2 regions of the Micromonospora sp. NBC_00617 genome follow, and region 1 is predicted to be linked to the other one. Evidence: riboswitches for the same ligand, from Rfam matches in the RefSeq annotation. Region 1 holds a riboswitch; the other holds the start of a gene.
What was found. A riboswitch is a leader RNA that binds a small molecule or an ion and turns the genes downstream of it on or off. The one in region 1 is predicted to bind S-adenosylmethionine.

Region 1 (11,437 bases):
GCATCGGCGCTCGACTCCGGGCCTTCGGCGGCCTGAGCTGGGGTGGCGTCGCCGTTCGGCGTCGCAGCGCCGGCCCACGACGCGGTGGCGTCGGAAGCGGTGCCGACGTCCGAGCCGGGCGATCGTCGCGCCGACCAGGCCACGGTGAGCGCGCTGAGCGATGCCGCGGCGGCCAGCGCGGCGAGGTATGCCTCGTGGTGCGCCGGTGGCACGACCCGCAGCAGGGTGAGCACCCCGAGCGCGAGCGCCCCGACCAGCCACACCCGCCCGGTGGCCCGGACCGTGGTCGACCGGGGCAGTACGGCCAGCAGCAGGGCGGGCGTGCCCACCAACACGACGACGGTCAGGCCGAGCACCGGCCAGAGCCAGCCCACCCGGTCTCGTCCGAAGCTGAGCAGCACCTGATCGGTGAGCCAGCCACCGGTCTGGGTGGCCACCGTGACCGCCACGATCCAGCAGCCGACGAACACGGCCGCGACCACCGGCCACGGGGAGCTGCGGTCGCCGAGCCCGGGATGCGCAGGTTGACCATGCATCCGGAAACCCTACGACCACCCCGAGCAGTCTCGAATCGAAGAACCGCGCAGATCTTGGACAGTTTCCGTCAGCCGCTGACGGAAACTGTCCAAGATCTCCGGCGGGTCGACGCGAAACGGAGGCGGGGCGGGCGGCGAATGCCGACCGGCTGGCACGGCGGTTACGGTGGATGGGTGCGTGACCCCAACATCTCCCGATCCGTCGCCGGGCAGCTCTCGCCGGTTCGCCGTACGGCCGACCTGCGCCGACTCCGCGCCGAGCGCTTCGACGTGCTGGTCATCGGAGGCGGGGTGACCGGTGCGGGCGCCGCCCTGGACGCGGCGTCCCGGGGCCTGAAGGTGGCCCTCGTCGAGGCCCGCGATTTCGCCTCGGGCACGTCGAGCCGATCCAGCAAGCTCATCCACGGTGGGCTGCGCTACCTGGAGCAGTTGGAGTTCCACCTGGTCCACGAGGCGTTGACCGAGCGGGGCCTGCTGGCGACCCGGCTCGCGCCGCACCTGGTCCGCCCGGTGCCGTTCCTGGTGCCGCTGCCGGCCGGCCGGGGCCTGCGGGACCTGCCCGCCCGGATCTTCCGCCGCTCGTACTACGGCGCGGGCGTGGCGACGTACGACGCCTTCGCCGGTCTCTTCGGCGGGGGCCGGGGCATGCCGCTGCACCGGCACCTGACCCGCGAGGGGGCCCGGCGGATCTTCCCGAGCCTGCGGGCCGACGCGCTGGCCGGGGCGATCCGCTACTACGACGGGCAGGTCGACGACGCCCGGCTGGTCGTCACCCTGGCCCGCACCGCGGCCAGCCTCGGCGCCACCGTGGTGAGCAGCGCCCGTGCCGTCGGGCTGATCCGCCAGGCGCGGGAGGTCACCGGCGTACGGGTCCGCGACCTGGAGGCGCCCGCCGGGTCTCCGGACGCCGAGTTCGAGGTGCAGGCCCGCACGGTCATCGCCGCCACCGGTGTGTGGAGCGACGACATGTCCCGGATGCTCAACGACGTGGGCCTGCGGCCCGGCGTCCGGGTGCGCGCCTCGAAGGGGGTGCACCTGGTGGTGCCCCGCTCGGCGATCACCGGCGAGACGGGGCTGATCCTGCGTACGGCACGGTCGGTGCTCTTCGTCATCCCGTGGGGCGGGCACTGGATCATTGGCACGACGGACACCGACTGGCGACTGGACAGATCCCACCCGGCGGCCTCGGCCAGCGACATCGACTATCTGTTGGAGCAGGTCAACACCGTGCTGGACCGGCCGTTGACCACTGCCGACATCGAGGGCGTCTACGCCGGGCTGCGGCCGTTGCTGGCTGGTGAGGCCGACTCCACGTCGAAGCTCTCCCGCGAGCACGCCGTGTTCGAGCCGATGCTCGGGCTGCTGCTGGTGGCCGGCGGCAAGTACACGACGTACCGGGTGATGGCGTCCGACGTTGTCGACCGGGCCGTACGCCGGTTGGGTGGCGCCCGCGCGTCGCGTACCGCCGACCTGCCGCTGCTCGGCGCGGACGGCTACCCGGCGATGTGGCGCGACCGGGCCGACCTGGCCCGCCGGCACGGCGTGCCGGTGGGCGTGGTGGAGCACCTGCTGGAGCGGTACGGCACCCTCACGCTCGACCTGCTGGCGCTGATCGACGCCGATCCGTTGCTGGCGTCCCCGCTGGCCGGTGCTCCGGAGTACCTGGCGGCGGAGGTCGCCTACGCGGCGCGGGCCGAGGGTGCGCTGCACCTGGAGGACGTGCTGACCCGACGGACCAGGATCTCCTTCGAGACCAGCCACCGTGGCCTGGAGTCGGCCGAGCACACCGCCGAGCTGATGGGTGCGGTGCTCGGGTGGGACGCGGCGAGGAGCGCCCGCGAGGTCGAAAACTACCGCGCGCGGGTGGAGGCGGAGCGGCAGTCCCAACTGATGCCGGACGACGCCGGGGCGGACGCGGCCCGACTCGGCGCACCGGACGTACGGGGTTACGCGGCGGACCGGGGTGACGACGACCAGGCCGAGCTGCGCCCGACGCCACGATGACCGAAAAGTGACGTTACCGAGTGGTAACTATCGATACCGGCCCGGATGGTGGTTTCGAACGCTACCTACGGTGGGGTAGGTTTCCGCGCGTGCTGTACCGCGCGCGCCCCCGTCTCCTCACCCCCCTGCTTGCCGTGGCGCTCGCCGTCGCCCTGGCCGGGTGTTCGCTGTTCGGCCGCGACGACGCCGACGCGCCGGTCGCCCAACCGCCGGCCGGCTCGGCCGCCGGTGTGCCGGCACCCGACATCCCGACGACGGTCGCCGCGGGCCAGGTCAGTCTGATCCAACGGCTCGGCGCCGACGCCCCGCTGCGCACGTTGAGCGTCGAGCGGGACGGCTCGTGGCAGTGCCTCGACTGTGCCGGCGACGGGGTCACCTCCCGGGGCAGGCTGGCTGCGGAGCAGACCGAACGCCTCCAGGTGCTGCTCGCCGACCCCCGGCTCGCCGAGGAGACCGACCAGGTCCGGCGGTACCGGACCACCTGCATCGACGCGCTGACGTCCAGCCTGCTCACCTCGTCCGGGCTGATCACCTCGCAGGACTGCCCGGGTGAGGAACGCCCGACGGTGGCGGGGGAGATTCTGTTGCTGCTCACCCAGGCGACGCCCGCCGAGGTCAAGGGCTGACGTAGCCCCCTCAGAGCACCTTGCCCGGGTTGAGCAGGCCGGCCGGGTCCAGCGCCGCCTTGATGGCCTGATGCACCCGGACGCCGACCGGGCCGATCTCGGCCGCCAGCCAGTCCCGCTTGAGCAGCCCCACACCGTGCTCGCCGGTGCAGGTGCCGCCCAGGGCCAGGCCGAGCCGCATGATCTCGTCGAACGCCCGCCGGCCCCGCTCAACGCTCGCCGGGTCGGCGCGGTCGACGACGATGTTCGGGTGCATGTTGCCGTCCCCGGCGTGCCCCACCACACCGATCGGCACGTCGCAGTCCGCCGCGATCCGGGCCACCCCGTCCAGCAGCGCGGCGAGCGCGCCCCGCGGCACCGCCACGTCGTCGATCACCAGGCCACCGCTGCCATCCGGGTGGGTGTCGGCGGCGAACTTCTCCATCGCCGGGTGGGCGAGGCGGCGAGCCTGCAGCAGCGCCGCCGCCTCCAGCGCGTCGGTGGCCGCGTAGACCTCCTCGGCGCCGGCCGCCTCGCACACCTCGGCCAGGGCCGCCAGGTCGTCGCCCGCCCGGCTGCCGGTGTCGGCGGCAGCCAGCAAGAGGGCCTGCGCGTCGGTCCGCAACCCCATCGGCTGGTACGCCTCGATCGCCCGCAGGTGGGTCTGATCCAGCAGTTCCAGCAGGCTGGGCGTGAGGCCCCGCGCGGCGATCTGGGCCACCGCCGTGCCGGCCGCCGCAGTGGAGCCGAAGACCGCGACCAGGGTCAGCGAGTCGGCCGGGGCCGGCCGCAGCGCCACGGTCACCTCGGTGATCACCCCGAGGGTGCCCTCCGAGCCGACGAAGAGCCGCGTCAGGTCGTAACCGGCCACCCCCTTGGCGGTACGCCGCCCGGTGCGCAGCACCTCGCCCGAGGCGAGCACCACCTCCAGGCCGAGCACGTACTCGGTGGTCACGCCGTACTTCACGCAGCACATGCCGCCGGCGTTGGTGGCCACGTTGCCGCCGATCGTGGACGACTCCCAGGAACCGGGGTCCGGCGGGTACCAGAGTCCCTGCTCGGCGACCGCCGCGGCGAGCGCGGCGTTGACCACGCCGGGCTGGACCACCGCGATACGGCTCACCGGGTCGATCTCCCGGATCTCGTCCATCGCGACGGTGCTGATCACCACCGCGCCGTCCACCGCGTTCGCCGCGCCGGCCAGCCCGGTCCGTGCGCCCTGCGGCACCACCGGTACGCCGTGCCGTGCCGCCGCCCGGATCACCGCCACCACCTGCTCGGTGCCGCGCGGGCGGGTCACCACGAGGGGGACGCCGGCCGCGCAGAGGTCAGCCTCGTCGCGCTGGTGCACGCGCAGCAGGTCCGGGTCGGTGAGCACGGCGTTCTCGCCCAGGGCGGCGCGCAGGTCGTCGAGGAGTCCGGTGGGGGCCATGCCGCCGAGGCTAGGTCGCCGACCACCGATCATCAACGCGGGCTAGCTTGGGCACCATGCTCTACCTGGACCGACCGGCCTGGCCGTGGCGCGGTCGACTCTGGTCGCACCTGATCAGCGACGTCTCCTACGCCGAGTTGCACGCCTTCGCCGAGGCGCTGGGCGCACCCCGGCGCGGCTTCGACCGGGACCACTACGACATCCCGGCCGACCGGTTCACGGCGGCGGTGTGGCTCGGGGCCCGGGTGGTGCCGAGCCGGGAACTCGTCCGGTTGCTGCGCGACGCGGGATTGCGTCGCCCGAAGCACCTGGTCAAACCGGGTCCGTCGGCGGCCCGCTGAGTGCCGCCAGCTCACGGCGCAGGTTGCCGCGGGCTGGTTGCTCCCACCGGTCGGCGAGCGGCGGTAGCCGGAACAGCGCGGGCAGTGCCAGCAGCCCGGTGAGCACGGTGGCCCGTCCGGTTCGGAAGGCCGACTCGGGCACGTGCGCGTACTCCCGCCGGATCGCCGCCGCGTAGCGGTCGTAGGCCGCCGGCGGCCCGGCCAGCACGGCGAGGTCCGCGTCACAGAGCAGGGCGCCGTTGCGGTCGCGGGGGCCCACGGCGTGCCCGGCGGTGAGCAGGACCAGCCGGCACACCTCGGCCACCGCGGGCGCCGGCACCCCGAGCCCGGTGAGCAGGTTCCCGGCCAGCGCGGCGCTGTCCCGCTCGTTGGTGTCGCCCGGGGCCCGCGGGTCGTAGACCGCGTCGTGGCACCAGGCGGCCAACCGGACCAGGTCGGGCCGGTCGGCCAGCGCGGCGTGCCGGTCCACCACATCGAGGACGACGCTCAGGTGCGTCACCGTGTGGTAGTGCCGGTGCGGCTCCCGCCACCGGGCGAGCAACTCCTTTCCGGCCTGGGTGGAGCGCTCGTCGGGTCTCGCTCCGGCGTCACGGACCGCCGCCCGCCACCGGTCCAGCAGATCGGCCACCGCCCGAGTCTGCCGTATCGGGGCGCGGTACGCGGCAGGGAGGATTCAGGGGGTCCGCCACGGGTAGTCGCGCCCATGGCGGTGGCCCGGGACAAAAAACCTCCGGTGGTGCGGCGTACCCCGCTGCGCGAGGGCCTGGTGGACGTCGACGGGGCGCGCATCGCCGAGGCCACTCAGCAACTGCGGCAGCGGGGCCGGGCCACCCTGCATGACCGTCTGCACCGGGTGCGGATGGCGGGTGGGCTGGCCGTCCAGGCCGGGTTGGCAGCCGGGTTGGCGTACCTCATCTCGCACAAGGTGCTCGGCAACCCGCAACCGGTCTTCGCGCCGATCTCCGCGGTCGGCACGCTTGCCGCGTCGGTCGGGCAGCGGTTCCGCCGGACCGTCGAGCTGATCGCCGGGGTGAGCGTCGGGGTGTTCGTCGGCGACCTCCTGATCTACTTCCTCGGCACCGGCGCGTGGCAGCTCGGCCTGGTGGTGACGGTGGCGATCCTGCTCACCATCTTCGCCGGGGCGAGCGTGGCCATCGTCATCCAGGCGGCGGCCACAGCGGTGCTGATCGTGACGTTGAGCCCATCCACTGAGAACCTGGAGATCCCGCGCTTCGTCGACGCGTTTGTCGGCGGCGGCATCGCGTTGCTGGTGACGGCGGTCCTGCTGCCGCTGAACCCGCTCCGGGTGATCAACCGGGCCGCCCGACCGGCGCTGGACCTGCTCGCCGCCCAGCTCGACGCCGCCGCCGACGGGCTGCGCGACCGGGATCGGGCCGGCATCCAGCGGGCCCTGGAGCGGCTGCGCAACAACAAGAACGAGCTGGCCACCCTGGCCGAGGCGATCGAGGGCGCGAAGGAGACGGCCACCCTGTCGCCGGCCCGCTGGCACCGCCGCGGCGAGCTGACCCACTACGCGGAGGCGGCCGACCCGATCGACCGCGCGATGCGCAACAGCGGCACGCTGATCCGCCGGTCCGTCACCCTGATCGAGGACGACGAGCCGGTGCCGGATCCGATGCCGGACGCCATCGGCCACCTCGCCGAGTCGGTCCGGCTGCTCAAGCACGAGTTCGCGGCGGGCGAGGAGCCGCAGAAGGCACGGGAGCGCTCGCTGCGGGCCGTCAGCGAGGCCGGCCGGGCGTACGGGGCGGGAGTCGGCTTCTCCGGGAGTGTCGTGGTCGCCCAGATCCGAACCACGGCGAGTGACCTGCTGGTGGCCTCCGGGGTCGAGCAGGAAGAGGCGAACCGGTGGATCCGGACGGCCTTCGGGGAGCAGGAACGGCCGGTCGGCGAACCGGCCGAGCCGGGGGAGGCGCCGAAGCCACCCACGGCCCCGCCCATCGGCTGAGCGCCGGCGGCGGGCGTCCGGGGCCGGACTCAGCCCAGCGCGGGACTCAGCCCAGCGCGGGACTCAGCCCAGCTCGACTCAGGCCAGCTCGACTCAGGCCAGCTCGGTGAGCGCGGCGAGCAGCCGGTCGACCTGGGCGGCGGTGCTGCCCAGGCCGATGCTGACGCGCAACGCAGGGCGGCGGCGAGAGCGCGGACCGCCCCGGCCGGGTCGGCGGGCACTGGCAGGCGCACCGAGCCGCGTGGCCAGGGCAGCAGGTTGGCGTGGTGCTCGCCCGCGAAGGTGACGACGGTCGTGCCGGCGGGCAGCGCCCGGGCCAGCAGGTTGAGGGCGTCGGTGGTGTTCCGAGTGAAGATCACGTGGTCGTCGGCGCGGGCGCCGAAGAAGTCGCCGACCGTCTGCCGGGCCCGTTCGTAGGCCAGGGTGCAGCGCCGCGACAGCGCTCCCGCGCCGCGGTGCACGCTGGCGTACCAGGGAAGCAGTTCGGTCACCGCGTCGGCCGCGGCCCGCGCGCACGGCGCGGTGGCCGCGTAGTCGAGGTTGATCTCGCCGGGTACGCCGAGCACGTCGAGCGGCGCCGACGGCTTGGGCGCGACGGTGGGCAGGGCGGGCAGCGAGGGTACGAGGGTGACGGACACGCCGGAACCTCCGGGGTCAGGGACCCCGGGTGTGCTGTCGGGACGGGGTCCGCGCTTGCCCAGCACGCCGATCGGGCTGGGCCTGGTCATCACCCGGGGCACCCCACCGCGAACTCGACGAGGGTTGCCGGCCAGCAAGCCGGGGCTTGACGCTGGCGCTCGTGACCTGCCGGCAGCGTAGCGGCTGTGGATGCGACCGGACCAGCCGGCGGCGGATGGCTACGCTGACCGCATGGCCGACACCCCGCCCGGTGCACCCCTGCCGTCGTCGCCGCTCCCGCCCGCGGTACCGCCCGCCGGCGCGGCGCCCCGGATGCCGCTGCGCCGACTGGGCTGGCGGCGGTTCCTGGTGCTGGCCGGGGTGGTGCTGTTCATCGCCGCGTGCGCGGTCTTCATGGTCATCCGCCTCGGTCAGTCGCTGGGCCTCGACGCGCTGCTCATCGGGGTGGTCGCCGCGATCCTGCCGGTGCCGGTGCTGGTCGCCTGCTTCCTCTGGCTCGACCGGTACGAACCGGAACCCCTGAAATACCTGATCTTCTGCTTCGCCTGGGGCGCGTTCGTCTCCACCGCCGCCTCGCTCACCGTGAACGAGTTCGCCGCCGGGCGGTTCGCCGCCTGGGGGCTGCCGGCGGCGCTGACCGGCGTGCTGGTGGCGCCGTTCATCGAGGAGCTGACCAAGGCGCTCGGTCCGATCCTGCTGCTGGTGTTCCGGCGTCGGGAGTGGTCCGGCATCACCGACGGCCTGGTCTACTGCGGGCTCTCCGCAGTCGGCTTCGCGATGGTGGAGAACATCCTCTACCTGGGTGGGTACGGCTACGCGGCCGGCGCCGACCGGTACGGCCCGGCGACCGGCGCCCAGCAGGTGATCGCCATCTTCATCGTGCGGATCCTCCTGTTCGGGTTCGCCCATCCCCTCTTCACCTCGATGACCGGTGTCGGGCTCGGAGTCGCCTCGCGCACGGCCGACCGGCGGGTCCGCGTGCTCGCCCCGATCGCCGGCCTGCTGCTGGCGATGATGCTGCACGGCACGTGGAACCTGCTGCCGACGTTGACCCAGGCCACCGGCGAGGCGGTGATCATGCTGTACGGCTTCCTGGGCCTGATGGTGCCGGTGTTCTTCGGCACGGTCGGCCTGGCCCTGTGGCTGCGCGCCTGGGAGGGGCGGCTCACCGAGCGGACTCTGCCCGACTACGTGCGCGCCGGCTGGTTGAGCCCGCCCGAGGTGGCCGCCCTGAGCAGCCTGGGCCGTCGGCACGCCGCCCGTAGCTGGGCCCGCCGCGTCGCCGGGGACGCCGGGGTGCGGGCGATGCGCGGATACCAGCTCGCCGCGACCCGGCTGGCCCTGCTGCGCGACGGAACGCTTCGTGGTCTGGACCGTAAGCCCGCTGACCGGGAGCGGACGGTTGCCGAGGAGCGGCAACTGCTGGAGGCGATCACGGCGTACCGGTCGTACTTCGTGGGTCGCGACCCACAGGCCCCGGTGGGTGTCTGGGACGGCAGTCGCTACCACCTGCGCTTCCCGGACGGCACGCAGCGGTCGGTGGACGCGCCCGACGAGCCGGTCGTGCCGGTCCCGGTGGTGCTCGCCCCGCCGCCGCCCCCGATGGGCTACGCACCGGCCGGCTGGCACGGTCCGCGCCCCCCGGCGCCGTGGCCGCCCGGTCACCCCTGACGGGCGCTGGCGGGGGTCAGGTCATCAGGGTGGTGAGGAAGTCACCGAGCCCCTGCGCCATCGCCATCATCGCGGCTCCGACCGCCTTGAACATCTGCGCGGCGCCGTCCGGCCGGAACGCCATGAAATAGATCAGGAACGCGACGCTGCCCCAGGCCAGCAGTTTCTTCACGAATACCGGCATCGTCCCTCCCCAGGGCCCACGGTCGCCGACTGGCTTCCCGCGCCACGGGCTGGCAAACGGCGCGGTGACGCCCGCCGGCCAGGGGAGGTGCGTCAGAGATAGAGACCGGTGGAGTCGTTGTCGACCCGCTCGGCGGCCACGGCGTGCACGTCGCGCTCTCGTAGCAGCACGTACCCGCGGCCGTGCAGCTCGACCTCGGAGCGGTCGTCCGGGTCGTAGAGCACCCGGTCGCCGGAGACGATGGCGCGGACGTTCGGCCCCACGCCGACCGCGGTGGCCCACGCGAGGCGCTTGCCGACCGCGGCGGTCGCCGGGATGACGATGCCCGCGGTGGAACGGCGCTCGCCCTCGCTGCCGTCCATGCGTACCAGCACGCGGTCGTGCAGCAGGCGGATCGGCAGGCCGGAGTCGAAATCCTGGTCGGCGGTCACGGGGCAGACGCTACCGTGTCCCGGGTGACCGGCCGCCGGTGGTTACGCCCCTGGCCGTCCGGGCACTGCGTGGCGGAACTGCCCTACGGTGTGGGAAACGCACGTATGCTGTCCGACCTGTCGCCGTGGGCGGACGATTCTTCTGCCAGGAGGTGCGCTTGAGCCGCTTCGAGCGGGTACGCGGGCGGCTGCGCCGCGCCTACCGGTCAGGACAGGAGTCGGTTGGCGCGGCTCAGGAGACGCCGAGCGACGCGCCGGAGACGGCCGGGGTGGCCTCGCCGGCCGTTCCCGGGCCCGCCGCCCCGCCGACGGCCACGGTCGTCGGCGCGGAGCCTCAGGTGGACCTGCACAGCTCGACCTCCAGCCGGGACGACGCCGACGTGCCGCACGGGCTGCGGATCGCCGCTGCCTGGTGCTGGCGGCTGATCGTGATCGGCGCGGTGGCGTGGGCGCTGCTCCGGATCATCGGCACGGTCCGGATCGTGATCATCCCGCTGGCCATCGCGTTGCTGCTCTCGGCGTTGCTCGCGCCGGCCGTGGGTTGGCTGCTGCGCGCGCGGTTGCCCCGTTCGCTGGCGACGGCCGTGGTGCTGGTCGGCGGTCTGGCGGGCGTCATCGGCACGCTGACCCTGGTGGTGAACGAGTTCATCCAGGGCGTACCGGAGTTGAGCGAGAAGTCCTCGCAGGGCGTCCGGCAGATCCAGAACTGGCTGAAGACCGGCCCGTTGCACCTGTCCGACACCCAGCTCGACCGCTACATCGAGGAGGCGCAGGGCTGGATCAACGACAACACCTCGAAGTTCACCAGCGGCGCGCTGAGCACCGCGGCGACGCTGGCGGAGGTGCTGACCGGCACGCTGCTGGTGCTGTTCGCGACGTTCTTCTTCCTGCGGGACGGCAACAAGATCTGGCGTTTCCTCGTCCGGCTGTTGCCGGTGGCCGCCCGGTGGAAGGTCGACGACGCCGGCCGCGCCGCCTGGCAGACCCTCGTCGCGTACGTCCGCGCGACCGTGCTGGTCGCCTTCATCGACGCGGTCGGCATCGGCATCTTCCTGGTCATCTTCGACGTTCCGTTCGCCTTCCCGCTGGCGGCGCTGGTGTTCCTCGGCGCGTTCATCCCGATCGTCGGTGCGGCGCTCTCCGGTGGGGTGGCGGTGCTGGTGGCGCTGGTCGACAGCGGGCCGGTCACCGCGCTGATCATCCTGGGCGCGGTGATCGGTGTGCAGCAGGTGGAGGGGCACGTGCTCCAGCCCCTCATCATGGGCCGGGCGGTGGCCATCCACCCGCTCGCGGTGATCATCGGGATCGCGGCCGGCGTGGTGCTCGCGGGCATCACCGGCGCGCTGGTCTCCGTGCCGCTGATCGCGGTGCTGAACACCGCCGTACGCCGACTGGCCGCCCGCACAGTCCCGGACACCCCACCCGACGCCGTGGTAGTGGCCTCACAAGCCCCCTGACCCCACCCCATTCGCTCCGCGATCTTGCACTTTTTGTCGTGGCATAAAGGGCGTACCACTCCATATCGACGACAGAAACTGCAAGATCGGCGCGGGGTGCGGCGCGGGGGTGCGGGGCGGGGGCGGGGGTCAGGTGGTGGCTAGGCGTTTCAGGGCGCCGCGGGCTAC
Region 2 (11,437 bases), 2.7 Mb from region 1:
GCCCCGCTCCTAGAGCCAGCCGCGCCGCTTGAAGACCAGGTAGAGGGTTCCGCAGACCAGCAGCATCAGCAGCAGCGCGAACAGGTAGCCGAAGCGCCAGTTCAGCTCCGGCATGTGGACGAAGTTCATGCCGTACACGGTGCCGATGAGCGTGGGGGCGAACAGGATCGCGGCCCACGAGGAGACCTTCTTCAGCTCCTCGTTCTGCGCGTAGCTGGCCGCGGTCAGGCTGCGCATCTCCTCGTTCTGCTGCTGGGAGACGAGGGTGGCGTTGACGGTGAGGATGTTCTGCAGCAGGTGCCGGAACCCGTCCACCCGCTCGACCACCTGGGTGAGGTGGTCGGTCACGTCACGCAGGTAGCGGCGCAGTTCCTCGTCGGTGCCGTAGCTGCCAGCGCCGGTGGCCAACGCGTCGAGCATGGTGAGCAGCGGCCGGGCGGCCCGCTGGAACTCGATGACCTCCCGGCTGAGGCCGTAGATGCGCCGGCTGGCGTTCGGGTCACCCCCGAAGACCTGGGTCTCGATCTCGTCGATGTCGTTCTCCAACCCGGCGACCACCGGCGCGTACCCGTCGACGACCTGGTCGAGGATCGCGTACAGGACCGCCTCGGGCCCCTGGGCCAGCATCGGCGCGTCGGCCTCCATCCGCCGCCGCACCGCGGCCAGGTCGGGGACCTCGCCGTGGCGGACCGTCACCACGAAACCGGGCCCGATGAACAGGTGCAGTTCGGAGAACTCGACCTCCTCCCGCAGGTCGTCGTAGCGGGCGGCGCGCAGCACCACGAACAGCGTGTGCCCGTACCGCTCCAGCTTGGGTCGCTGGTGGGCGTTGATCGCGTCCTCCACCGCCAGGTCGTGCAGGCGGAACTCGCGCGCCAGCGAGGAGATCTGGTCGATGTCGGGCCGGTACAACCCGATCCAGGCCATCGCCTCGTCCTGCTCCTGCAGGCAGGAGTACGTCTCGGCGAGACCGGCCGGCGAGGCGAAGCGGTGTCCCCGGATGTAGATGGCACTGTCCACCATGCCACCGGCGGGCGGGGGCGGCTCCGGCGGTGGCGGCACGCCGACGCGGGTCTCGTGCTCGTCGAGCTGACGGCCGAAGCCACCACCCGGGCGGAAGCGACGGCCGCCGACCATGACCCGCTCCTTTCCCGGTGGCATCCGATCCGGCGGCCTCCCGGCCCGACCGGGCGATTCGGTGCGGGGCGCGCCGGAGGCGCTGCATCCCCTCTGCCCCCGGCCCGAAACCCTCCGACTCGCCGGCCGTTCCCCACCCGGGACGGGCGGGTTCGGCGTACCTGGAACGGGCGCGTGTGGCCGGGCGGATACTCGCGGTGACCATGGGCGGAGGACGGGGGAAGCGCCGGTGCAGGGCGACAGGCGCGCCGGGCGGCTGCGCGGTTGGCTGCTCGAGGGCGGGACGGAGCGGGCCGCGCGGCATTCCGGCCCGGGCGGCCGCCCGCCCGAGGATCGGCACCACCCGTGGTGGAAGGTGATGTGCCTGACCGGTGTCGACTACTTCTCGACGCTGGGCTACCAGCCGGGCATCGCGGCGCTCGCGGCCGGGGCGCTGTCGCCGGTGGCGACGCTGGTGCTGGTGCTGGTGACGCTGCTGGGCGCGCTGCCGGTGTACCGGCGGGTGGCGGTGGAGAGCCCGCACGGTGAGGGCTCGATCGCGATGCTCGTACGCCTGCTGAGCTACTGGCCGGGCAAGCTGTTCGTGCTGGTGCTGCTCGGTTTCGCGGCCACCGACTTCATCATCACCATCACGCTCTCGGCGGCGGACGCGACAGCCCACATCGACGAGAACCCGTTCTGGCCGAGCGGGCTCAAGGGACACGAGGTGCCCCTCACGCTGCTGCTGGTGGCATTGCTGGGCGCGGTGTTCCTCAAGGGATTCGGCGAGGCCATCGGGATCGCCGTCGTCCTGGTCGCGGTCTACCTGGCGCTGAACGCGGTGGTGATCGCCGACGCGCTGTGGCGGGTGGTGACCCACCCGAGCGCGGTCGGGGACTGGACCACCGCGCTGAGAACCGGGCACGGCGATCCCCTGCTGGTGGTCGGGCTGTCCCTGCTGGTGTTCCCGAAGCTGGCGTTGGGCCTGTCCGGTTTCGAGACCGGGGTGGCCGTGATGCCGCACATCCGGGGGGATCGCGAGGACTCGGAGGACCGGCCGCTGGGCCGGATCCGGGGAGCGCGGCGGCTGCTCACCACCGCCGCCGCGACGATGAGCGTCTTCCTGATCACCAGCAGCGTGACCACCACCCTGCTGATCCCGCCGGAGGCGTTCAAGCCGGGCGGGCCGGCGAACGGCCGGGCGCTGGCCTACCTGGCGCACCAGCACCTCGGCGGCGTGTTCGGCACCGTCTACGACCTGTCGACGATCGGGATCCTGTGGTTCGCGGGCGCGTCGGCGATGGCCGGGTTGCTCAATCTCGTACCCCGGTATCTGCCGCGTTACGGCATGGCCCCGACCTGGGCGCGGGCGGTACGGCCGCTGGTGCTGGTCTTCACCTCGGTGGCGTTCCTGATCACGGTGGTCTTCTCCGCCAGCGTGGACGCGCAGGGCGGCGCGTACGCCACCGGGGTCCTGGTGTTGATCACCTCGGCGGCGACGGCGGTGACCCTCGCGGCGCGACGACGGCGGCAGCGGGGACGGACGTACGCCTTCGGAGCCATCGCGCTGATCTTCGTCTACACCACCGTGGCGAACGTCGTGGAACGCCCCGACGGCGTCAAGATCGCCGCCTGTTTCATCAGCGGGATGATCCTGGTGTCGGTGCTGTCCCGGCTCATGCGGGCCTACGAGCTGCGAGTCGACCACGTCGAGCTGGACCCGGCCGCCGCCCGGATGATCGACGAGCGGGCCACGCGTCGGATCCGCCTCATCGCGCACGAGCCGGAGCGCCGCGACCCGGCCGAGTACCGCGCCAAGCTGGCACAGACCATGGCGGACAACGAGTTCCCCGACGACAGCGACGTCATCTTCGTCGAGGTCCACGTCACCGACCCGTCGGACTTCGAGACCGAGCTGCTGGTGCGCGGCAGCGTGGCGCACGACAGCTACCCGGTGCTCAGCCTGACCGGCTCCTCGGTGCCCACCGCGCTCGCCGCCCTGCTGCTGGAGATCCGCGACCGGAGCCGGCGACGCCCACACATCTACTTCGAATGGAGCGAGTACGGCCCGGTTCGCAACATCCTGCGCTACCTGGCGTTCGGGCAGGGCGCCATCGCCTCGGTCACCCGGGAGATCCTGCGCCGCCAGGAGCCCGACCCGCGCCGCCGGCCGCACGTGCACGCCGGTTGACCTGCCGGTCGAACCGTCGCCGACGGTGAGCGTGGTCATAACCGCTGGACGATCCACCGGTCGGAGCTGCTAGCCTCGGCGCAGGTCATGAGCGCCAGCGCGAAGCCCCGGCTCGCTGGCCGGCAACCCTCCTCCGCGGTGGGGTGCCCCGGGTGAAGACCAGGCACCGGCAGAACGCCGGCGCAAGCGTGGCCTGGCACCCAGGTCAGCAACAGACCCGGGAGACCGTATGCGCATTCTCAGCCCCACGCCACCGGCCGGTCGGCTCACGCCGACCCTGACCCGGCGTCGCCACGTGGACCTGATGCGGATGTGCAGCGCGGCGTGTAACCGCCACCCCACGCGCTAACTCCCCCTCCCCGTCCCTCCCGGGCGCACCACGCCCACACCCGCGACCCTCGCGTCGATCATGAAGTTGTTGCCCGCCCGACCGGCGTGTCGGGGCAACAACTTCATGATCGACCGGGTCAACGCACCCTTTTGGAGACACCTGTGCGATCTTTTTCTGGTTTGAGCCGGTTCGTTGCCGTTGGGGCGGCCCTTGTGGTTGCCGGCGGATTGGCCGCTTGCGGTGGCGACGACTCGTCGGGCGCCGCCGGCAACCCGTACGGGCTGGCGCAGGCCGGCGTGCTGCGGGCCGGCACGCTGACCGACGCCCCGCCGAACGTGTACCTCAAGGACGGTAAGTTCACCGGCTTCGACAACGACCTGCTGACCGCCGTGGCCGGCAAGCTCGGCCTGAAGGTCGAGTTCGTCGGCACCGACTTCTCCGCGCTGCTCTCCCAGGTCAACAACCACAAGTTCGACGTCGGCAGCTCCTCGATCACGATCACCGAGGCGCGGAAGAAGACCGTCGACTTCGGCAACGGCTACGACTTCGGCTACTTCGGGCTGGACGTGCCGGCCGGCTCGCCGATCACCGGGTTCGACCAGCTCGCCGGCAAGCGGGTCGTGGTGGTGCAGGGGACCGTCCAGGACGACTACGCCACCGGCAAGCAGCTCGACCCGGTGCGGGTGCCGGACTACAACGGCGCGATCAACCAGCTCAAGGCGGGCACCGCCGACGCGTGGATCGCCCCGGCGGAGATCGGCGAGAAGTCGGCCGCCGAGAGCAACGGCAAGATCACCGTGGCGGCCAAGCAGCTCAGCCCGGCGCCCACCGCGTACGCCGTGGCCAAGGGCAGCGACAAGCTGCGCGAGGCGCTGAACAAGGGCCTCGACGAGGTGATCGCCGACGGCACCTGGAGCCGGTTGCAGGCGCAGTACTACCCGGGCCGCCCGATCCCGGCGGACTTCACTCCGGGCAGCGGCACCGTGGCGGCGCCGTCCGCGTCCGCCGCGCCGTCGGCGTCGGCGTCGGCTGCGTCCTGAGCCGGTGACGAGCGAGCGGGGCGGTAGGAGAGGCGACCGATGGATCCGTTGAGCACCCTGTGGGAGACCTTCTTCGACGCCGACGCGATGCGCGAGGCGCTGCCCGAGATGCTGACGGTCGGGCTGCCCAACACGCTGATCCTGGCGGTCTCCGCCGCCCTGCTCGGCACGGTGTTCGGCCTGCTGCTGGCCGTGGCCGGCATCTCCCGCAGTCGGTGGCTGCGCTGGCCGGCGCGCGTCTACACCGACGTGTTCCGGGGGCTGCCGGCCGCGGCGACGATCCTGCTGATCGGCGTCGGGCTGGCGCCGTTCGGCATGCAGGTCTGGGGACCGGACCCGTACCCGCTGGGCATCCTCGCGCTGTCGCTGATCGCGGCGGCGTACATCGGGGAGATCTTCCGCTCCGGCATCCAGTCGGTGGAGGCGGCCCAGTTGGAGGGCGCGCGGGCACTCGGCTTCTCCTGGGCCGACGCGATGCGGCTGGTGATCATCCCGCAGGGTATCCGGCGGGTGCTGCCCGCCTGGGTCAACCAGCTCATCGCGCTGATCAAGGACTCCAGCCTGGTCTACTTCCTCGGCCTGGTGGCCAGCCAGCGGGAGCTGTTCCGCATCGGGCAGGACTATGCGGCCACCACCGGCAACGAGTCCGCGTTGCTGCTCGCCGGGCTCTTCTACCTGGCGTTGACCGTCCCGCTGACGCATGTCGTGAACTGGATCGACCGGCGGTTGCGCCACGGCCGGCCGGCCACCGCATCCGCCGACGACGAGGACGAGGACGACCCGGCGCTGGCCGGGGCCCCGGAAGGAGACCGGCGATGACCACCACCGCGACCACCACCTCGGTCAGCCTCCAGGCCCGCGACGTCCACCTGGCCTTCGGGCCGAACCGCGTCCTGCGCGGCGTCGACCTGACCGTGCGGCGTGGTGGGACAGCCTGCGTGATCGGGCCGTCCGGGTCGGGCAAGTCCACTCTGCTGCGTACCCTCAACCGGCTCATCGAGCCGGACCGCGGCGACGTACTGCTGGACGGGCGCAGTGTCCTGCGCGACGACCCGGACGCGCTGCGCCAGCGGGTGGGCATGGTCTTCCAGCAGTTCAACCTCTTCCCGCACATGAGCGTGCTGCGCAACGTCACCCTGGCACTGCGCCGGCTGCGCAAGCTCAGCGAGGACGAGGCGGTGGCGGTCGCCCGCGCCCAGTTGGAGCTGGTGGGGCTCGCCGGCAAGGCCGATGCGCGGCCGGCGCAGCTCTCCGGTGGTCAGCAGCAGCGGGTGGCGATCGCCCGGGCGCTGGCGCTGCGGCCCGAGGTGATGCTCTTCGACGAGGCCACCTCGGCGCTCGACCCGGAGCTGGTCAAGGGGGTGCTCGGGGTGATGGCCGACCTGTCCGCCGCCGGAATGACAATGGTGGTGGTCACCCACGAGATGGGCTTCGCCCGGCACGTCGCCGACACCGTCGCCTTCATGGACCGGGGTGTGGTGCTGGAGGCCGGCCCGCCGGAGGGGATCTTCGAGGGGGCCGAGCATCCCCGGCTCCGCCGTTTCCTCGCCCAGGTGCTCTGAGACGCCCGTTCAGCCGGCCTGGAGGCGCAGGTGCACCGCGAACGCCTTCAGGTCGCCGAGCAGCTCCAGGATCGCGTTGCGGTACGCGACCGACGCCCACAGGTGCAGCTCCTCGTCGTCCAGCCCGCCGAACGCCAGCGAGAGCGCCTTGCGTCGGCGCCGGTCGAGCACCTTGTGCGGGCGGGCGAGCAGGTCGCCCTCCCGGCGCAGCGCCTGGAGGTAGGCGGCCACCGCCTCCTGGTAGTGCCGCCCGGCGACCCGCTCCAGCAGGGTGAACTCGAAGACGTTCAACGCGGCTTCGGAATCCCAGTACGCGGCGTCGCGCACCGGCGCGCTCGCGACGTGCCGGCCCATGGCGTGCCGGGCCTCGTAGAGCAGCAGCACGCCCCGGCCGGTGGTGCTCAGCGGTCGGCGGGGCGACGGCAGACGTAGCGTGCGCACCGGCGCCGCGGCGGTCAGGTCCACCGCGCCGGCGTACGTCGGCATGCGGTGCGTTCTCGACGCCGGCTCCGGCAGCAGGCAGGCCCGCTCCTGGTAGGGCAGCGGGCGACCGGTGGGCACGGCGCGCACCGTCGCGGCGTGCAGTTCGGCCAGGGGCCGGTCGTCCGGGGTCCGGCTCGGGGGCAGGGTGAGCACGAGACCGTTGACGCCGGGCACCGGCACGCCCAGCACGCACGAGGTGCGCAGGAACGCCCAGGTCGCCGCTGCTTCGCGGATGCCGCTCGCCACCGCCTGCGCGTCGGCCCGCCAGTCCTGGGCGATCCGCAGCCGCCGCTGGAGGTCGGCGGTCGCGGCGTCGTCGTGCGGGTACAGCTCCCGGACGGCCCGGGGCAGCGACCCGAGGCGCAGCTCCAGCGGGTCGCCGGTGGGCCGGGGCACGGCATGCCTGGGGCAGTCGGCGGCGGAGTGCGGGTCGCCATCGACCGCGTGGCAGTCCCCCAGCCAGCTCGCGCCGGGCGGATCGGCCGGGCGGGCGAACGCCAGGTGGGGCAGCCGGCCGGTGCGCAGCACCGTCTCGTACTGGGGGCGGGTGCGCCCGGCGCGCAGCACGTCCAGCGGCAGCATCGGCGCCAGCGCCACCACCCCATCGAGGACGACGCAGTGCGGGCAGGCGTCGAGCACCCGGTAGCGGCGGAGGTGGTCCACGCCGGGCTGCTCCCACTGGACCCCGATGACGGCGTCGTCCTGTGCCATCAGGTAGAGGAACTCGGTGGCGACGCGCTCGCGGGTGACCGCCACCAGCTCGTCGAGGAACTCCCGCTCGGTGACCGTCCGCAGGTCGGCTTCGATCCCTCCGGTGGTCATGGGCACCCCCTCGCGGGCCGAACACATCGACGGACGCCGAACCGCTTCTTACCGTACCCGCCGACGACGTGCCCGAACGTCCCGCACGCGCGGGGGGACGGTGTCACCAATCCGTCAGGCCCGGCCCCGGTCGCACCGACGGGTGATCACTCGTTGGGGCCCCGCCCCAGCAGCCGGATCTCCTCGTTGTCCAGGGCGGCCTGAAGCTCCTGGAGCACCAGGTCGTCGATCTCCCGGTTGTCGCGCAGCCGGGTCAGCTCCCGCCGCTTGTGGGCCAGGACGCCGAGGCGCAGTCGGCGGTCCAGCCGGCGTTCCTCGGCGGTACGCCCACCGCTGTCGTTGAAGTCCTCCAGGTGCCGCTGGTACTCGGCCTGCAGCCGGCGTACCGTCTCCCCCTCGACGCCGACCTCGGCGGCGACCCGGGGCAGCGCGTCCAGGCCGGCCCGGGTGGCGCGCAGGCGGGCCTGCCGGGCCTCGTCGACGCGTTCCGGGTCGCCGGTCAGCCCCGCCCAGCGCACCACCAGCGGCAGGGTGGTGCCCTGCACAAGCATGATCAGGACGATGACCAGCGCGGTGACGAAGATGATCAGGTCGCGTTCGGCCACCGGTTTACCGGCGGCCGTCATCGTGGGGACGGCCAGGGCGGCGGCGAGCGACACGGCGCCCCGGAAACCGGACCAGCCGGCCACGGTCCCCACCCGCCAGTCGGACGCCGTCTCGCCCTGATCCAGCATCCGGCGGCGCAGGTTCGCCGACTCCGCCGTCAGGTAGACGAACAGCAGTCGGGTCGCGACGACGACCGGGGTGACCACCAGCACGATCGACAGGGCCCGCCCCGGCGAGGTGCTGGAGATGCCCCTCACCGCCCGAGGGATCTGCGTGCCGAGCAGCACGAACAGCCCGCCGTTGATCAGGAACGTGGACAGGTCCCAGAACGCCAACGCCAGCACCCGGGACCGGGCGCGGATCACCCGCGGACCGGCGTAGGCCAGCACCAGGCCGGCGACCACGACGGCCAGCACACCGCTGGCGTGCACCGAGTCGGCGAGCAGGAACGCGCCGAACGGCGTCAGCACGCTCAGCGCCCCCTCGCGCAGCGGGTCGTCGAGCCGCTTACGGATCAGCACCACGGCGGCGCCCACCAGCAGACCGGCGACCACCCCGCCGACGCCGGCCCCGACGAACTCCTCGCCGATGCCCAGCACCCCCGGCTTCTCGCTCTGGGTGAGCAAACCCACGGCCACCGCGAAGATCACCAGGGCGCTGCCGTCGTTGATCAGACTCTCCGCGTGCAGGGTGGTGAGCAGCTTCCGGGGCAGGCGCTTGGCCAGGCCGGTGACCGCGGCGGCGTCGGTCGGCGCGAGGACCGCGCCGAGCACCCAGGCGGCCGCCGGGTTCACGCCGAACGCCTGCGCGGTCAGGGACACCGTGACCATGGTGAGCACCACGAGCACCACGGCGAGCAGCCCGATCACCGGCAGGTTGGCCCGGATCTCGCGCAGACTGATGGTGAGGCTCTCCCGGTAGAGGATCGCGGGCAGGAAGATCAGCAGCACCAGGTCCGGCTCCAGGGTCACCTCGGACAGCGGCGGCGCCAGCCCGAGCAGCACCCCGAACCCGATGAGCAGCACCGGTGGCGCCACTCGGTACCGGCCGCCGAGGGTGGTGCCGACCAGGACGGTGACGGCCAGCACCACGATCAGGACGAGCACCTGCACGGCGTACCCCCTCGATCCCCGGCCGACGACGAACGCCGGTTGTTCCATCTGACCGCACCCCGATTGCCGGTTCCACAGGAACAGGCAAGTCGCCGGGCGTCCGGGCGCGGAGGACGCGCCCGGCCGGGTCAGGTCGGTTCGGCGGTCTCGATCGTCGCCGACTACCGGGCGTCTGCCGGCATCGATGTCGCCCACGACACGGCCGACCGGGCGGCCGGCAACCTGCTGCGGATGCCGGTGACCGTGCTCCAGCAGGACTGGGGCGCCGCGCTCGGCTACGACGCGGCGGGCGTGTGGCGGGCCTGGGCTCCGGACCTGGAGCACCAGACGGTCAGCTGCGGCCACTTCATGGCGGAGGAGGCGCCGGCCGTGGTGGTCCGGGCGCTGCGTGACCTGCTCCTGCGGTGATAGAGCGACTCGGACGACCACCTCACTGAAGGTAAGATTTCCGACACTTTCCGTCCCGATCACGAGGGGTTGCCGGTGCACCGGCGGCCCCTCGCGCGTGGGTCACCCACAGGCCCCGGAAATCGGCTCTGAGCTGCGGAAAGGCGACGTTATACCGGGTGGACGAGAACCGGTCGCCGGTGCTACACAGACAGAAACCGGCAGCCAACGGCGGCGAGTCGCCAATCGCCTCGACCATCGACCGTCCGCAAGACCGCCACCGCGAATCGGATCGTACGCGCGACCTGACACGACATCGGCCGGTAGCGGGCCGACGGTCCCGGTCTCGACCAAGGAGTCGCCGTGGGACATCCCCGCTCCCGGGCCCAGAACCAGCCGTTCGAGGTGGCCGCCCTGGTTACGACGCCCATCTGTGGATTCCTCCTGCTCGTGTTCGACATCCAATCTCCGTCGGTCCAGCTGTCCATGCCGGAACCCGTCCAGCTCGGCTGGGAGGTCGCTCTGATCGTGGTCGGCGTGGGCGGCCTGCTGGGCATCCTGTGGCCTGGTCGGCTCTCCACCGGCCTCGGCATCGAGTTCGCGTGCGTGCTGGTGCTCGGCACCATCACCGGCATGTACGCGGTGGCGCTGGTGGCGGTGGTCGGTCCGCAGGGCCTCGTCGCGGCGTCGTTGATCAGCGCCTTGCCGGTGGGCGCCTTCTGGCGGGCCGCCCTGATCGCCGCCGACCTACGCTGTCTGGCCAACGGCCACCAGTGCGCGACCCACCGACGGGCCGTGGGAGGCGTCACGTGATCTCGACAGCGACACCCGAAGCGCCGCACTGGGTGCAGGTGCTGCTCAGCCTGTTCGGCATCCTCGGCGGCACGACCGGTCTGGCCGCCATCGCCACGGTCGTGTCGCAGCGGGGCAAGTTCAAGGCCGACGCCGCCGACACGCTGACAGAGGCCGCCCTGACCCTCGTGCAGCCGCTCCAGCTGCGGGTCAGCGAGTTGGAGGGCGAGGCGGTGAGCGCGCGAGCGGAGCTGGGGCTGCTGCGCGAGCAGGTCAACCAGTTGCAGTTTCTCGTCCGGGTGCTGAACCGCACGCTCGACCGGTGGCGTGCCGCGGTGCACGCCCCGGACGCCACCCTGCGCAAGATCCGAGCGGTGGTCGCGGAGTCCGAGCGGCTGCCCAGTGACAGCTGACCGGCTGCACCGGCTCATCCGCCAGAAGTCGGGGCTACCGGCTGGTCGCCCGCTCGGCGACCACCACGGAGATGCCGTCGAGGACGCGTTGCAGGCCGAACTCGAAGGCGTACTCCGGGCCGTACGCCCCGCCGTGCTGCTGGCCGGCCGCGGTGCCGACGCGGGACGCGGTGGGGTAGCCCTCGGCCGTCAGGAACGTCTCCAGCCAGGGCGCGTGCGACTGCCACCACTGGCCGTCGGTCATGCCGGTCTCCCGCTCCAGGTCGACCACCTCGGACGCGGCGCGCGCGGAACTCTTCACGTGCCCGAGGACGAGGGTGAGCACCGCGTCCATCTCGATGTCGGTGAGCCCGATGTCGGCGACCGCGCCGAGTTCGTGGTCGTACTTGGCCACCAGGTGCGGGCCGAGCACCGGGCGGGTCGTCTCGGCCCGCAGCATCCACGGGTGGCGCTGGTAGAGCGCCAGGTTGTCGTGGGCGATCCGCTCCAACCGGGCCCGCCAGTCGCCCTCGACAGCGGAACGCGGCATCGCGCCGTACGCGGTGTCGATCATGACGGCGACGAGCTCGGCCTTGCCCGGCA

Region 2: linked by a shared signal. The riboswitch ahead of OG505_RS16860 (ABC transporter substrate-binding protein) and the one ahead of OG505_RS29445 (aminotransferase class V-fold PLP-dependent enzyme) in region 1 are both predicted to bind S-adenosylmethionine.

Annotation. Positions count from the first base shown of each region.
Region 1 is NZ_CP107751.1:6,346,008-6,357,444, forward strand. Features, by position in the region: gene OG505_RS29410 (S8 family serine peptidase) at 1-536, opposite strand, end outside; gene OG505_RS29415 (glycerol-3-phosphate dehydrogenase/oxidase) at 726-2,540, shown strand; gene OG505_RS29420 (hypothetical protein) at 2,630-3,166, shown strand; gene OG505_RS29425 (FAD-binding oxidoreductase) at 3,177-4,577, opposite strand; gene OG505_RS29430 (DUF4031 domain-containing protein) at 4,634-4,918, shown strand; gene OG505_RS29435 (metal-dependent phosphohydrolase) at 4,890-5,546, opposite strand; gene OG505_RS29440 (FUSC family protein) at 5,685-6,887, shown strand; partial or broken gene OG505_RS29445 (aminotransferase class V-fold PLP-dependent enzyme) at 7,061-7,492, opposite strand; SAM riboswitch class IV at 7,572-7,692, opposite strand; gene OG505_RS29450 (PrsW family intramembrane metalloprotease) at 7,716-9,197, shown strand; gene OG505_RS29455 (hypothetical protein) at 9,214-9,381, opposite strand; gene OG505_RS29460 (GroES family chaperonin) at 9,474-9,812, opposite strand; gene OG505_RS29465 (AI-2E family transporter) at 9,971-11,269, shown strand; gene OG505_RS29470 (ATP-dependent DNA helicase) at 11,399-11,437, opposite strand, start outside.
Region 2 is NZ_CP107751.1:3,690,361-3,701,797, forward strand. Features, by position in the region: gene corA (magnesium/cobalt transporter CorA) at 10-1,137, opposite strand; gene OG505_RS16855 (amino acid transporter) at 1,367-3,307, shown strand; SAM riboswitch class IV at 3,391-3,502, shown strand; gene OG505_RS16860 (ABC transporter substrate-binding protein) at 3,866-4,678, shown strand; gene OG505_RS16865 (amino acid ABC transporter permease) at 4,718-5,497, shown strand; gene OG505_RS16870 (amino acid ABC transporter ATP-binding protein) at 5,494-6,240, shown strand; gene OG505_RS16875 (hypothetical protein) at 6,250-7,545, opposite strand; gene OG505_RS16880 (Na+/H+ antiporter) at 7,692-9,311, opposite strand; gene OG505_RS16885 (alpha/beta fold hydrolase) at 9,327-9,671, shown strand; gene OG505_RS16890 (hypothetical protein) at 10,014-10,463, shown strand; gene OG505_RS16895 (hypothetical protein) at 10,460-10,855, shown strand; gene OG505_RS16900 (TetR/AcrR family transcriptional regulator) at 10,890-11,437, opposite strand, start outside.